Regions from separate parts of the Alkalibacter saccharofermentans DSM 14828 genome, predicted to be linked through region 3. Evidence: riboswitches for the same ligand, from Rfam matches in the RefSeq annotation. Region 3 holds a riboswitch; each other region holds the start of a gene.
What was found. Region 3 has a riboswitch for cobalamin ahead of BUB93_RS06225 (anaerobic ribonucleoside triphosphate reductase). Riboswitches for the same ligand answer to the same signal wherever they lie in the genome.
Positions count from the first base shown of each region.

Region 1: it holds a riboswitch for cobalamin, as region 3 does, so the genes downstream of both, BUB93_RS07350 (ABC transporter substrate-binding protein) here and BUB93_RS06225 (anaerobic ribonucleoside triphosphate reductase) in region 3, are expected to answer to the same signal.
Region 2: it holds a riboswitch for cobalamin, as region 3 does, so the genes downstream of both, cobT (nicotinate-nucleotide--dimethylbenzimidazole phosphoribosyltransferase) here and BUB93_RS06225 (anaerobic ribonucleoside triphosphate reductase) in region 3, are expected to answer to the same signal.

Region 1 covers NZ_FQTU01000009.1:60,096-64,840, forward strand. The annotation lists gene BUB93_RS07330 (bifunctional folylpolyglutamate synthase/dihydrofolate synthase) at 1-146, opposite strand, end outside; gene BUB93_RS07335 (DMT family transporter) at 175-1,074, opposite strand; gene nth (endonuclease III) at 1,225-1,863, shown strand; gene BUB93_RS07345 (hypothetical protein) at 1,869-2,093, shown strand; cobalamin riboswitch at 2,193-2,367, shown strand; gene BUB93_RS07350 (ABC transporter substrate-binding protein) at 2,483-3,415, shown strand; gene BUB93_RS07355 (FecCD family ABC transporter permease) at 3,500-4,528, shown strand; gene BUB93_RS07360 (ABC transporter ATP-binding protein) at 4,530-4,745, shown strand, end outside.
Region 2 covers NZ_FQTU01000009.1:54,824-59,568, reverse strand. The annotation lists gene BUB93_RS07330 (bifunctional folylpolyglutamate synthase/dihydrofolate synthase) at 1-626, shown strand, start outside; gene BUB93_RS07325 (TetR/AcrR family transcriptional regulator) at 667-1,314, opposite strand; gene cobT (nicotinate-nucleotide--dimethylbenzimidazole phosphoribosyltransferase) at 1,459-2,508, opposite strand; cobalamin riboswitch at 2,618-2,786, opposite strand; gene BUB93_RS07315 (TIM barrel protein) at 2,812-3,789, opposite strand; gene BUB93_RS07310 (sugar phosphate isomerase/epimerase family protein) at 3,786-4,565, opposite strand; gene BUB93_RS07305 (amidohydrolase family protein) at 4,574-4,745, opposite strand, start outside.
Region 3 covers NZ_FQTU01000007.1:75,452-80,196, forward strand. The annotation lists gene BUB93_RS06210 (SDR family NAD(P)-dependent oxidoreductase) at 1-11, shown strand, start outside; gene BUB93_RS06215 (zinc-binding dehydrogenase) at 38-1,084, shown strand; gene BUB93_RS06220 (hypothetical protein) at 1,107-1,787, opposite strand; cobalamin riboswitch at 1,968-2,146, shown strand; gene BUB93_RS06225 (anaerobic ribonucleoside triphosphate reductase) at 2,251-4,569, shown strand; gene nrdG (anaerobic ribonucleoside-triphosphate reductase activating protein) at 4,585-4,745, shown strand, end outside.

The DNA.
Region 1 (4,745 bases), on a different contig from region 3:
CCGTTGGTTCCAGCTATGTGAACGTATTTCAGATTCTTGTGGGGATCGCCTAAATATTTTAGCAAAAGAGTTATGTTGTCTAGACCCAGTTTGATGCCAAACATGTAAGTGCCATGGATATATTCAAGTGCCTGCTGATAGTTCATTGATGATGCTCCTTTCGGTTTTATGTATTCAATCTACGGGGTTCTCTACTGAATATGGTTTTATAAATTGCCATTTTGTTTCTGCTGTGATTATAGCTATGAATATGATTGCACATCCTAAAATCATCTTGGGGGAGAATGCATCTCCAAGAAGAAGAATAGCCATGAAGCTTCCGAAAAAAGACTCCAATGAAAGCAGGACAGCAGCATGGGTGGAGCTTGTGTGCTTTTGAGCTGTGTTTTGAAGCAAAAAAGCTAAAAAAGTACTAAAAACCCCTAAAAACACTACGTCCGTCAAGTAGGATGTCGGCATGGAAAAAGCCTGTTCTCCCGTGGAAAGCCTCCACAAAGCCGACATGAGAAAAGTAGTCGCAAACTGAATGATGGTCAATTTTATCGGATCGTAGAATTTGGAAAAAAAGCCAATTGAAAGTATATGGCATGCAAAGAAAAATGCACATATCAGGGTCAGGACATCTCCCTTGTTCAAGAACATGGAGTTTTGAAAGTCCAAAGTTAAAAATGCTATCCCCGCAAACATCATAATTGCAGCAACTAGGTTGTATGTATCAGGCTTGTCTTTTTTTATCAGCCAATAAATCCAGGGAACCATGATGACATTGGTGCCTGTTAAAAATGCCTGTTTGCCTGCTAATGTATACTGGAGGCCTGCTGTTTGAAATGCAAATCCTAAAAACAAAAAAACTCCTATCATCCCACCTGCTTTTATGTCATTAAAGCTTAATTCTAACGCTTTTTTATGGAAGACGACAAAAGATATCAAGGTTGCAAGACCGAAACGTATTATCATAATGTCTGTAGGGGAAAAATTTGAAAGAGCGTTCTTTGTGGCAACAAACCCACTTCCCCAGACAAACGCCGTTAAAATCAATCCCAAATCCGCAAATAATATTTTTTTGTTGTTCATATGTTCATTCTCCTAACTTTAAGTCAAAAATAATTATATCAGAATTCATTCTCCAATAACAGTTGATTAATATCACTGTTTTTCACATGAATAAAAAAAAGTTATGAAAAACGTTTACTTCGTGTTAGAATAACTCTAGAGGTATTGAGTATGCTTAAATTAGACAAAAAAGAAATCGATGAGGTTTTAGAATTGTTGAAAACAGAATATGGAAATGCAGGACCGATGCTTAACTTTACCACTCCCTTCGAATTGTTGATAGCTACTGTACTCTCAGCTCAATGCACGGATATAAGGGTAAACATAGTCACCGAAAAGCTTTATAAGATGGCAAATACCCCGGAGGGCATTTTGGAGTTGGGAGAGAAAAAGCTTCAGGATACAATAAAAAGCTGTGGGCTGTACAAGACAAAGGGCAAAAACATACTATCGCTGTGCAAAATACTGATAGATAAGCATGATTCCCAAGTGCCCATGGATATTAATGAACTCACAGCACTTCCGGGAGTTGGAAGAAAAACTGCGAACGTGGTTATGAGCAATGCCTTTGGAATACCGGCTATAGCAGTTGATACCCACGTTTTTAGGGTAGCAAACAGAATAGGATTAGCCTGTTCTAAAAACGTATTGTCAACTGAGAAAGACTTAATGGAAGCCATACCCAAAGCGATTTGGTCCCAGGCCCATCATTGGTTGATCTTTCATGGAAGACAAATTTGCAGCGCAAGAAGCCCAAAATGCGTCGAATGCTTTTTAAAGAATTATTGCCTATACTATCGTGAGGGATGATGGAGATGAAGATTAAGAAAAGATCTGCAGTTTTGATTATTGCTGTTTTGGCTCTAGGATTGCTCTTGGTATTCATGCCGATGATGTCAGATCCTTTTGTCAGCATGTCATTCAAAGGGATGATTGTGTTTTCAAGCATATTGCTTGTCGCAGTGTTCGCCAAAGTCTTGGTTTTTTCATTTTTAAAAACTGAAGACAAGACAGGAAATGACGAAGCATCAGGTTTTTGAAAAAGCCTATGAAAAGGATTACAATGGTTTTGGAAACAATCTTCATTCACTTGGTATTGTGTAATATTGGTCTTTATGGTAACATTAAATCTATAATTTAATAAATGTAGTAGTCAAGGTGTTAATACTTAATAGGGAAAGTGGTTAAAATCCACTACAGCCCCCGCTACTGTGAGTGTGGACAAAAGTTCTAATATCCACTGTCTTAATTGATGGGAAGGAGAACTAAGGATGAAGCACAAGTCAGGAGACCTGCCTCGACAATTTATTTACCTACGGAGGGGAGGATTGCGAAGTCTGTGTTTTTTGGAAACCTTCTCAGCTTGCGGCTGGGATTTTTTTGTTTGTGCATAAGATATTAAGAACCAAAAAAAAAGGAGGCGCAATAAATGAGAAAATTAAATAAATCATTAGTTTTATTTTTGGCATTTGCAATGCTGGTAAGCTTTGCTGCATGTAGCAATTCTGAGGGAGGCGATCAAACAGGAGGATCGTCGGATAGCATTTATCCCTTGACTATAACGGATGATCTTGGCAATGAGGTCGTAATAGAATCTGAGCCTGAAAAAATAGTATCTGTTGCTCCGAGCAGTACGGAAATAATATTTGCATTGGGATTAGGGGAAAAATTAGTAGGCAGAAGCGAGTTCTGCAACTATCCTGAAGAAGCTGCAGAAGTTGAAGTGGTAGGTGGGTTTTCAGGACCAAACACTGAACTTATCTTGGAGCTTGAGCCGGACGTGCTGTTCGCAGCGGGTTCAGTTCCTGAGGAAGAGAAGATTTTGCTCGAAGGGGCTGGCATCAAAGTCATAGTGTACAATCCTGAAGATATAGACGGCGTATTAAAAAATATTGAGTTGACGGGCAAGGTGCTAAACGTTTCAGAAACAGCTTCAGACATTGTGGAAAGCTTGCAGGCAAAAAGACAAGAAATAGTAAGCATGGTGTCAGGAGAAGAAGCGAAGCGGGTATTTATAGATCTGGGGAGCTTCATATCTGCAGGAAGCGGGTCATTTATAGATTCAATTCTTTCTGAGCTTGGAGCTGAAAATGTAGCTGCAAAAGGCGAGGGGCAGTGGCCTACCCTTACGTTAGAGCAGGTTGTGGACGCAGATCCCCAAGTATACATTTCCCTATACCCTACGATTGAAGAGCTCAACGAAACTCCGGGGTTAAGTGAGGTTTCTGCATTCCAAAACGACCAAGTAGTGGTCATACCCTGGGGAATTGAAGAACACGATTTCGTTCAAAGGCCGGGACCTAGAGTCATTCAAGGTCTAGAATTATACGCAGAGATAATATACCCTTCGTTATTTGAATAAATCGATCCAGGGGCGCTGTTTTTGCGCCCCTGGATTTTAAAAACTTCAATATTTATGAAGACAAGATAAAGGTGGCAGATACAAGTGAAAAAGTTATCCAATAAAAAACTTGCAATGTTAGTGTCGATATTGTGTTTTGCCGTGGTGATATTCTCTACAACTATAGGTATAGCAGATATAAGCTTTATTCAGACCATAAAGATCCTGCTGAACAGGATTTTGTTAATGGACATGGATATGGAAGGCATCAAGTCATCTGCATCCGCTATCATTTGGCTCATAAGATTTCCGAGAGCACTGCTTGCTTTTTTCGTAGGAGGCTCTTTGGCGATCTGCGGAGTTTCGTATCAGAGCATTTTCAAAAATCCCATGGCGGATCCTTACATCCTAGGTGTTTCATCAGGAGCTGCATTGGGTGCTACTGTGGGGATTGTGGCCAGGCTGGAGTTTTACATCTTCGGACTGAATGCAATATCCATACTGGCTTTTATAGGTGCGACAGGATCGTTGTTTTTGGTGTACAACATATCAAGGGTAGGAAAAAAAGTACCTGTAAACACCCTTCTGCTAAGTGGCATAGCAATCGGTCAATTTCTATCTGCAGCAATATCCCTGATGATGGTTTTCGCCAATGATCTGCACCGGATAATATTTTGGACCATGGGCAGTTTCAATGCAAGAAGCTGGAGCCAGCTGATAATGGTCCTGCCTTATGCGCTCATAGGTTTTGCAGTGATATTTTCCACCCAAAGGGAGATGGATATCATGCTTTTGGGAGAAGATACAGCAGCCCAATTGGGGGTTGATACTGAAAGGCTAAAAAGGAAAATACTCGTTACTACAGCACTTGTTACAGCAGCTTCTGTAAGTGTGACAGGTATCATAGGTTTTGTAGGCCTTATAATTCCCCATATAGTAAGGATATTTACGGGACCGAAGCACATCTACCTTATACCCTACTCCTTTGTGGCTGGAGGGATTTTTATGATATTGTGCGACACGCTGGCAAGGTCGATGATCAGCCAGGAAATACCCGTGGGTATAATTACGGCGCTTTTTGGTGGACCTTTTTTTGTATACCTGTTGAAACAAAGAAAAACAGGGGGATTATGATATGATTACTCAACTTTCTCTAGAAAACATAACAGTGGCTTATGGCGAAAAAACCGTGCTCGAGAACCTGACCATAGGAATCAACCAAGGAGAATTCGTAGGAATAATAGGCCCCAACGGCTCGGGTAAATCTACATTGATAAAAGCGATCACAGATATAATTGATATTAAAAATGGAAAGATAAGTATCGACGGAAAAATCAACAGTAAGCTTAGC
Region 2 (4,745 bases), on a different contig from region 3:
CTGACATTAGTCTGCAATCTGCTGACTTAAACGGTCAATTTATTATTTATACAAAAGAAAACAGCATATTCTCAAATTTAGAATTTAAGTTGAGCCTTCTTGGCGATCACCAGGTCACTAATTCTTTAACCGCTTTGACTGCCCTAGAAATCCTGGCGGAAAAAGGATATGCTGTTTCGAAAGATGCAATCAGAGAGTCAATGTCTTCCATAGTTTTCCCCGGACGCTTCGAGCGCATAACCGAAAGCCCTCTGACTATCATAGACGGCGCTCACAATCTAAACGGGTTTGAAGCTTTGACTAAGACTCTTACTAGGTATCTAAATAAAAAAATCAATGTTGTAATAGGGATTTTAGGAGATAAGGATTACGGTCCCATGCTTAAGGAAATCGCACCATTTACCAAGAAATTCTTTACTGTTACGCCGGTGAATCCAAGGGCGCTTCCCGCACATGAGCTAGCGGAATACATTAAGGTGAATTTAAATATGAGTGCCGAAGAACTAGAATCCATCGATTCTGCCGCAGCTTTGGCTTTGAACTCAGATTCTCAAGAAGCTTACTTATTTGTCGGTTCCCTTTATATGATAGGCGAAGCAAGGACTTCTTTAAATAAACGGTCATGAAATCAGCCGCCCCGAAGAATATATGGGGCGGCTGTTACTTTTAAGCTAAAAATTTTATATAACTATAGTCATGTTCTTTCATAAACTCCATGCACTGATTATGATAATCGTCAATTATCTCACCATTGATGCCGAAAAGTCTACCGGTAAGAGAAGAAAGCTTCTTTAGCAAATATTCTAATTCCACGCCAAGGTTTCCCTCGCAGTAATTTAAAAGCAGCTCTCTTCTGGCTCCGAACTCTGATATCATAATACAGTCTATATCCTTTTGGTCATAATCGAGTTCAAACTCCTTGGCAATCATCTTGTATATCCTTTCGACACTGAAGCTCAGAGACCTGAAATTCGACTTGTTTCTTAATACCTCATAAAAGAACTTTCTGTTTCGGGTATCACTTAGTATCAAATCATAGTATATCGATGTCACTATATACAGTTTAAGGTACGAATTTCTTTTGATATTGAGTCTGTTGTTTACAAATTCATAAACAACCAAGAAAAACTTTGAATTAATTTCAAGGACGATATTATCCTTGGTCTTAAAGTAATAAGGTATCAAACCCAAAGGAATATTAGCATTATCTGCAATTTTCTGTACCGTTGATTTTGTATATCCCATTTCATAAAACATCTTTTTTGCAACCCTTATGATGTTTTCTTTTGTCTCAAAGCCTTTTTTATATCTCATTTGTCTAATCCTTTCATTTCAGCCTGCACGCATTTGACTATATTTTATCATACTTCGACTTGCAATAATAGTATCTTTAGCGTCGTATATAACCCTGCTTGCGTGAAACCATGAAAAAAAGGCTGCAATCGCTTCAGTCGAATATCATACAATGTCGATTCCCGCTTGGGAAAATGTACCCATGTCGTTGTACATTCCCTGTGCGGCTTCAACTATATTGAACGCCAGTGCCGCACCGCTGCCTTCACCAAGTCTCATGTCCATATGAAGAAAGGGTTTGAACCCAATTAATTCCAGTCCTTTCTTGGCACCCTTTTCCGCCGAGTTATGGGAACAGATTAGATAATCATAAACATCCGGATTGAGTCCGACTGCCAATGCAGCTGCTGCAGATGATATGAAGCCGTCAATCAGTACGGGCACCTTCATGCTTGCACCGGCCAACATGACTCCTGCCATCGCCCCTATTTCCAGACCGCCCACTTTTGCAAGAACATCCAGTGGGTCCTTTGGATCAGGATTGTGCAATGCTATAGCTTCTCGTATAACACTAGATTTTTTCACCAGTTTTTCTTCTGATAGGTTGGCCCCGATGCCTGTGACTTCTTCTGGGGACAACGACCCTAAAACTGAAAATATCGCGGAACTGGGAGTTGTGTTTCCTATTCCCATTTCTCCTGTTGCAAGTATATTATATCCGTTTTTGATCATTTCTAGAGCAGTTTCTATGCCTATCTCGAAGCTTTTTTCAGCTTCCAATCTGGTCATGGCTTCCTGCTTAGCCATATTCCCCGTACCCAACCTTATTTTTTTATTCCTGACTTTGGGATTCGTAATCTCTGCATTCACTCCTACATCTGTAACAAAAACCTCTGCACCAGCTTTTTTTGCTATAACCCCCACCCCGCTTTTTCCTTCTGCTATAAAGTGAGTCATAAGGGCGGTCACAGGCTGTGGAGCACTGGTTATATCCTCTTCGCAAATACCATGGTCAGCAGCAAATACCAGTACAGCTTTTTTAAGCTCGCCTCCTAGGATATCTGGGTTGATTCCAGCTATTTGTATAGCTATGTTTTCCAAAACTCCCAAACTTCCAACCGGCTTTAGCAGTCCATCTACATGCTCTCTGGCTTGTGACATTTTTTCCTTATCCACAGGCTCGATTTTTAATAATGTTTCTTTCAATAGCGACATAGTGTTTCCTCCCGTTGTTTTTATTGAATACTCTGCCTTGAAAGCTTGTTGAATAAAAAAAGCTTACGATCTCATCCATGCAAACAAGACCGTAAACTTTACCATCATTTACGTTTACAGATTTAAGGCAGGTCTCCTGGCTTGGACTCACAGCAGTTATGCTCCTTCCCGTTTCCAGTGGCTGATGCACACGCTCCTCCTTACAGTGGCGGGTCCGCTCGGAATTTTAATCCGATTCCCTATTCTCCCTTCCGGGCACCTTAAATCTAATATTCGATTAATCAGATTATAACAAATTAATTCTTATCTTCCAAGAACTTTGTTTTGAATCTTAATCATATTTTTAAGTTCCGATTTATCCTTAGGTAAAAATTCGTAAACGAGGTACTTTGGGTCTATCAGTTCCAGGATTTCATTAATTCTAGGATTGATAAAAGGAAGATGTGTATCGATGTTTCCGATATGCTCCCTTGCTAGATTCAAAACATCCCAGTAGCTATCAGCACTTCTAATGACGTTTAATTTGCTTTCAACGCTTTGCTTCAAGTAATCACCTGTTAAGGACTGATTAAGATGAATACCTTTTATCATTTTCAATACTACTTTGTTTCTTTCTAGCATGTTTTGAATATAATCACAAGCCTGATCCAAAGTCTTAAGGTCGGGGTTGGTTATCATTAAATGGCCAATATCCAGCATAAACCCTTTTTGTGGATACTTTATCTTGTCGATAAACTCCAAGGTGCTATCGGGATTTTTAAAATTCAGACCCGGCCACCAAAGGTTCTCAAAGAGCAAGTCAAACCCAAGGTATTTCTCACCTGCTGCCCGATTTACAAGTTCTGCAGCGCAATCTAGCACCTCTTCATCAGAATATGTAAAATCCCAAGTGAAGGCATGCTCTACTTCAACGTGTGAAACGTGAAAGACCGCGTAATCAACCTCAAGCTTTTTCGCAGTATCAAACTCTCTTTTATACTGGTCGATAATTGCATCTGGTGAAGATCCCCCATAATAAAGCTCTGCATTATCCATGCCCATAAACTGGCTTTCCAATGACAAAGCATCGCCCCTCCAAAAATCCAGCCAGGTAGGCCAGTATTTCAAATGCATTCCCACGGCTATCTCTTTCGGGATTTTTTCGGTATCATAGTCGTCATGAAATATCAGTTCGGAGCCGTGCATTCTTTGCTCTTCAAGAAAGTCAGCAAAGTCAGTCCAATCGCATTTAAACCAGTCTAGTTTGCTTTTATGATTGACCATATTCAAGAGTACTTTCATAGCCCACCTGCAATCCTTTCCAGTCTTTCATAGGCAGCAGATAAAAAATCCTCCGGGTTCTCAAAGGGCTCACAGCTTCCTGTAACCTCTATAGACAAGGAGCGGAGATTGGATTTTGAATAAATTCCCCTGAGCAGCTTCCAATCTACATGGCCGTCACCGGGAAGCCAGTGCCTGTCTTTTAACTCATCGTTATCAGACAAATGAGTTGTAAAGGTCCTTTCCGCCCATTTGTCAAACAGCTGTCCTTTAGTCTGTCCTGTTAACCAATCGTGTGACGAGTCGTAGCAAAGGCCTAAATTTGGAAGCTTGAGCTCCTCCAGCAGCATGTCCACCAGACTGGCGTCTCTGGTGTTTTCTACCGCTATTTTAACATCCCCGCTTTTGGCATTTTCAGCCAAGTCCTGAAAGCTTTTGATTCCGGCATCAATATCCAATCCGATATTTTCTTTATCGCTACAATGCATTACCAGTGTGCCTATGCCGTGTTTATGGCAATCCTCAACATACCCAAAATAGCGCTCTAAAGTTTTCTCTCTAGCTTTTTCATCCCTAGTCCATAAGTTGTTTACATCGCTATAGGGTGCATGGATGTACTCTACAAAAAGCCCGTTGTCTACAGCCATTCTTGGCATATCTTCTTTCTTTACGATTTCGGGAGATATCTCATCTTCCCACCATAGTGAAACTCCGTCAAAACCTACTTTTTTAATCAGTTCAAGCCTTCTTTTTATAGGCATAAAAAATCCAAACCAGGAAAATATGCTTTTTTCCATCTCTGCACCTAACTTTCGTCTATAATCCTGTCCTCTGCAGCCCCAATCTCCTTTTGGGATATCCTCAAAGCCGATACTCCGTTTTTATATGCAATCCTCATCAACTCTTCTTTCCCTATTCCCGACTTGTTTAGATATATCAACTCGTCAAAAAAACCAGATCCGTGATAAACCCTGTAA
Region 3 (4,745 bases):
CGTACGCATAGATAAATATAATATATGGGGTGAGAAGATGAAAGCTTTGGTTTTGGAAGGCAAGGAGAAGTTTGTATACAAAGACGTGGAAATGCCTAAATGTCCTAAGGATGGGCTGTTATTGAAAGTCGATTCTGTGGGGCTTTGCGGTTCGGATGTGAGAACGTATTTTCACGGCCACCATCACGTGACTTATCCATGTATTCTTGGGCATGAAAATGCAGGAACGATAGTGGAAGTAGGTTCTGAGGTAGAAGGCTTTGAAAAGGGAGAAAAAATTATCGTAAATCCCGTTTTGCCTTGCGGCAAATGCTGGTATTGCCAGAAGGGCTGGCAGCATCTGTGCTCCGACAGATTGACGTACGGGCACCAGATTCAAGGCGGCTTTGCAGATTACATGGTGGTACCCGGAATAGGGCTTGAGCGTGGACAGGTAATCAAGATTCCTGATGGAGTATCAACCGATGATATCGTAATCGTGGAATTATTGTCTTCTGTAATCAACTCCCAAGAGTTTGCAGATGTGACTTTAGGAGAGACAGTTGCCATTTTCGGTGCAGGTCCTATCGGGTGTCTCCATTCTGAGATTGCTAAGCTAAGAGGCGCAAAAAAAATAATAATGATCGATATAAATGAAAACAGGCTGGAGCTTTCAAAAAAGTTCAGCGGAACAGACTTTATAAATTCCAAGGAAACCAACTTGCAGGAAGAGGTTATGAAGCTTACTGAAGGCTTTGGCGTGGACGTGGTCATATCTGCCACACCTTCCGTGGAGACCCAGGCACAGGGCATCGACCTTTTAAGAAAAAGGGGTAGGCTGGTTCTGTTTGGGGGCGTAAGCGCCGAAAACCCATATACCACTCTTGACAGCAACAAGATACACTACAACGAGCTTTCTGTTCTTGGCTCATTTGCATATGGTCCAAACAATTTCAAGAAGGCATTTGATATCGTGGCAGGCAAGATGATAAACGTGGATGGGTTTGTCACCCACGTGCTTCCTCTAAAAGATGCGGTAAAGGGTATTGAAGAGATAAAATCCGGAAGGGCGCTAAAGGTCGTCTTAAAGCCGGGTATGGAATAAAAAAAGCGCGTACGCGCTTTTTTTATTGCACAAGAAACTCGCTCATATCCATAATTTCCGCATCTTCAGGATAGGCCAGGTCATCGGCAGTAAGCTCATTTACTCTCATGTTCCTAAAGTAGTATTCGCTTTCGTATTCATCGGAGTGGACTATCATTTTAACAATTATTCCAGTGTCCCTCCATATGTAGTACTTTGCATAAACATCCATGGCATCGTATTCAAATACATCCACGGTTTTCCCGTCCAAGGTTTCAGAACCTTTGTATAAAATACCCTCATAAACTTCTTCTTCGATCTCGTCGGCGGCTATAAAAGGCGTGTAAAAATCTTCGTTTTCGGATATGGGCATCAAGACCAGCTGGTTCGTTTCCTTGGTATAAATACCCATCTGTTCCTCTGAAGGCTTAATGAAAATGGCCTGATCCTGGTTCTCGAACTTCATGTCTCCACCTAAAAACCAGAGTTGGCTGGTAGGGAAGTCTTCCCCATTTACATTAACCTCCATCTCGAAATAATAGTTTTCGTAGATGCCTTCTGCTTTTAAGGAATCTTCAAAGGTTATATCTTCTTCGGATTCTGATGAGCCTTCACCGTTGTCGGTAACTTGCGATCCATTTGTGTCCCCATTGCCCCCACAGGCTGCTAAGCTCAGAATCAGCAATGCTGCAAGCAAAAAAACCAAAAACTTTTTCATTTTCATTGTTACATCCCCCTCGAGCTGGTATAATGTACGAGCCCAATATTTTAGGTGTGATGAGCACCTCTTAACTAAATTATATCACCACCTGTAACTTATCAAAAGAAGATTTGATCTTCTTGTGTGCTTAAATAACGCTGCATTATTATTGACACAACATATAGTGCGTGATATGATAATTCAAACAATATATGTACATTTGGTGTCTGCGCTGCAAGCGCGGATGAAAAGGGAAGCAGGTGTGATTCCTGCACGGTCCCGCCGCTGTAATGGATGAGTTTTGGCAAATAGCCACCTGAAAGGGGAAGGCTGCCGGAACGATGAAACTAAGTCAGAAGACCTGCCAAAGGGAGTAGCGCCGATACTCTACGGACGATAGAGGGTGCGAAGCGTTGTCTTTTTCGACTGCTCCGACCTTTGTCTGGAGTTTTTTTATTGGCAAATATCAAAAACAAGGGAGATAATGATGATAACAAAAATCAAAAAAAGAGACGGCAGGGAGGTTCCCTTCAACATAGGCAAGATTGCAGATGCCATATATAAGGCTGCAAGCGCAGTTGAAGGAAACAACTACGATATGGCCATGGAATTAGCTGAAAAAGTGGCGATTTATGTCCAAACTGACCTAAATACTAAAATACCCACAGTGGAACAGATACAAGACAGCGTGGAAAAAGTCCTCATTGAAGAAGGTCACGCCAAAACGGCGAAGAAATATATTTTATACAGAGCTGACAGAACAAAGGTCAGGGAGATGAATACAAGGCTTATGAAGGTATATGAGGATCTTACCTTCAAGGATGCAAAGGACAACGATTTAAAGCGTGAAAACGCAAATATAGATGGAGATACAGCAATGGGCACGATGCTGAAATACGGTTCAGAGGGAGCAAAGCAATTTTATGAAATGTTCGTGCTGAACAAGGATCATGCTGAGGCTCACAATAAAGGGGAGATACATATTCACGACATGGATTTTTTGACCCTAACGACCACGTGCTGCCAAATCGACTTGGACAGGCTATTTAAAAACGGATTTAGCACAGGCCACGGATTTTTGCGGGAGCCAAACAGCATACACAGCTACTCAGCCCTCGCATGCATAGCCATACAGTCTAATCAAAATGATCAACATGGAGGACAGAGCATACCTAACTTTGATTATGCAATGGCAGCAGGGGTTAAGAAGACATATGAGAAATGCTACTTCGTAAACCTTTCTAAAGCCATGAGTCTGCTTTTGGATATTGAGGATTCGATGGATGTAGCTATAAAGATAAAAGAAAAGCTAAAGAAAGAAAAAAATCTTTCCCCTACCTTGGAAGACAACGGAGAGTACCTTGGAGAAGAGCTCAAAGAGCTTGAAAAAATAGCGCCGGATAAAGCTTTGGCAAAAAAGATTCAAAGATTTGCAGGCAAGAATGCCATTATAGAGACAGAAAAAAACACATATCAGGCGATGGAGGCTTTTGTTCACAACCTTAACACAATGCACAGCAGAGCTGGTGCTCAGATACCTTTTAGCTCAATCAACTATGGCCTTGATACCACTCCTGAGGGCAGGATGGTCGTAAAGAACCTTCTCCTTGCTACAGAGTCCGGACTTGGAAACGGAGAAACTCCGATTTTTCCGATTCAGATATACAAGGTAAAGGAAGGCATAAACTACAACAAGGAAGATAAGAACTACGATCTATTCAAGCTTTCCTGCAAGGTCAGCGCAAAGAGGCTTTTCCCCAACTTTTCCTTTATAGATGCACCTTTTAACCTGAAGTATTACAGAGAGGGAAGGCCGGAAACTGAAATTGCCTACATGGGCTGCAGGACAAGGGTCATAGGAAACACCTTCGATCCGGATAGGGAGATAACCTACGGCAGAGGAAACCTAAGCTTTACCACTGTAAACCTTCCGGCTATTGCCATAGAATCCAAGGGAGATAAGCAGGAGTTTTTCAAGCTTCTTGACGAAAAAATCGACCTGGTAATCGCACAGCTAAGGGAACGATACGAAATCCAAGCACAAAAGAAGGTTAAGAACTTTCCATTCCTTATGGGACAAGGAATATGGATAGATTCTGACAAGTTGGGCCCCGAAGACGAGATAAGGGAAATCATCAAGCACGGGACACTTTCTACAGGCTTTATAGGACTTGCGGAGTGCTTAAAGGCCCTTGCGGGAAATCACCACGGTGAATCTGATATTGCTAGGAAGCTAGGTATCGAGATAATATCCCACATGAGAAATAGAATGGATGAAGCCAGCAACAGAGAAAAATTAAACTACACTTTAATCGCAAGTCCGGCAGAAGGTACGGCTGGTCGGTTTGTGAGGATGGATAAAAAGCGATACGGAATTATACCGGGAGTTACCGATAGGGAGTACTACACCAACGGCTTCCACGTGCCCGTGTATCATAAGATCAGCGCATTTGAAAAAATATCTATAGAAGGACCGTATCATGAACTGACCAATGCCGGTCATATCACATATGTAGAAATAGACGGCGACCCTTCAAATAACCTTGAAGCCTTTGAGAAAATCGTCAGGGCCATGAAGGAATCAGGAGTGGGGTATGGATCGATAAACCATCCTGTCGACAGAGATTCTGTTTGCGGATATACGGGAATGATAGGTGAGGTTTGTCCGTCCTGTGGCAGGAAGGAAGATCATATACCCTTTGAAAGAATCAGAAGGATAACAGGATATCTCGTAGGAACTCTAGACAGGTTCAACGATGCTAAAAAGGCAGAGGTGCATGACAGAATAAAGCACGGAGCCTCTTAGGAAGGTGAAGGGAATATGATTAGGACAGCGGGAATAGTAGAAGAGTCTTTTGTTGACGGTCCGGGAATAAGGTTCGTTGTGTTTGCTCAAGGCTGCAGTCATAACTGCACCGGGTGTCATAATCCTCACACTCATGATTTTAATGGAGGAAGTTTCATATCGATTGATGAGATCAT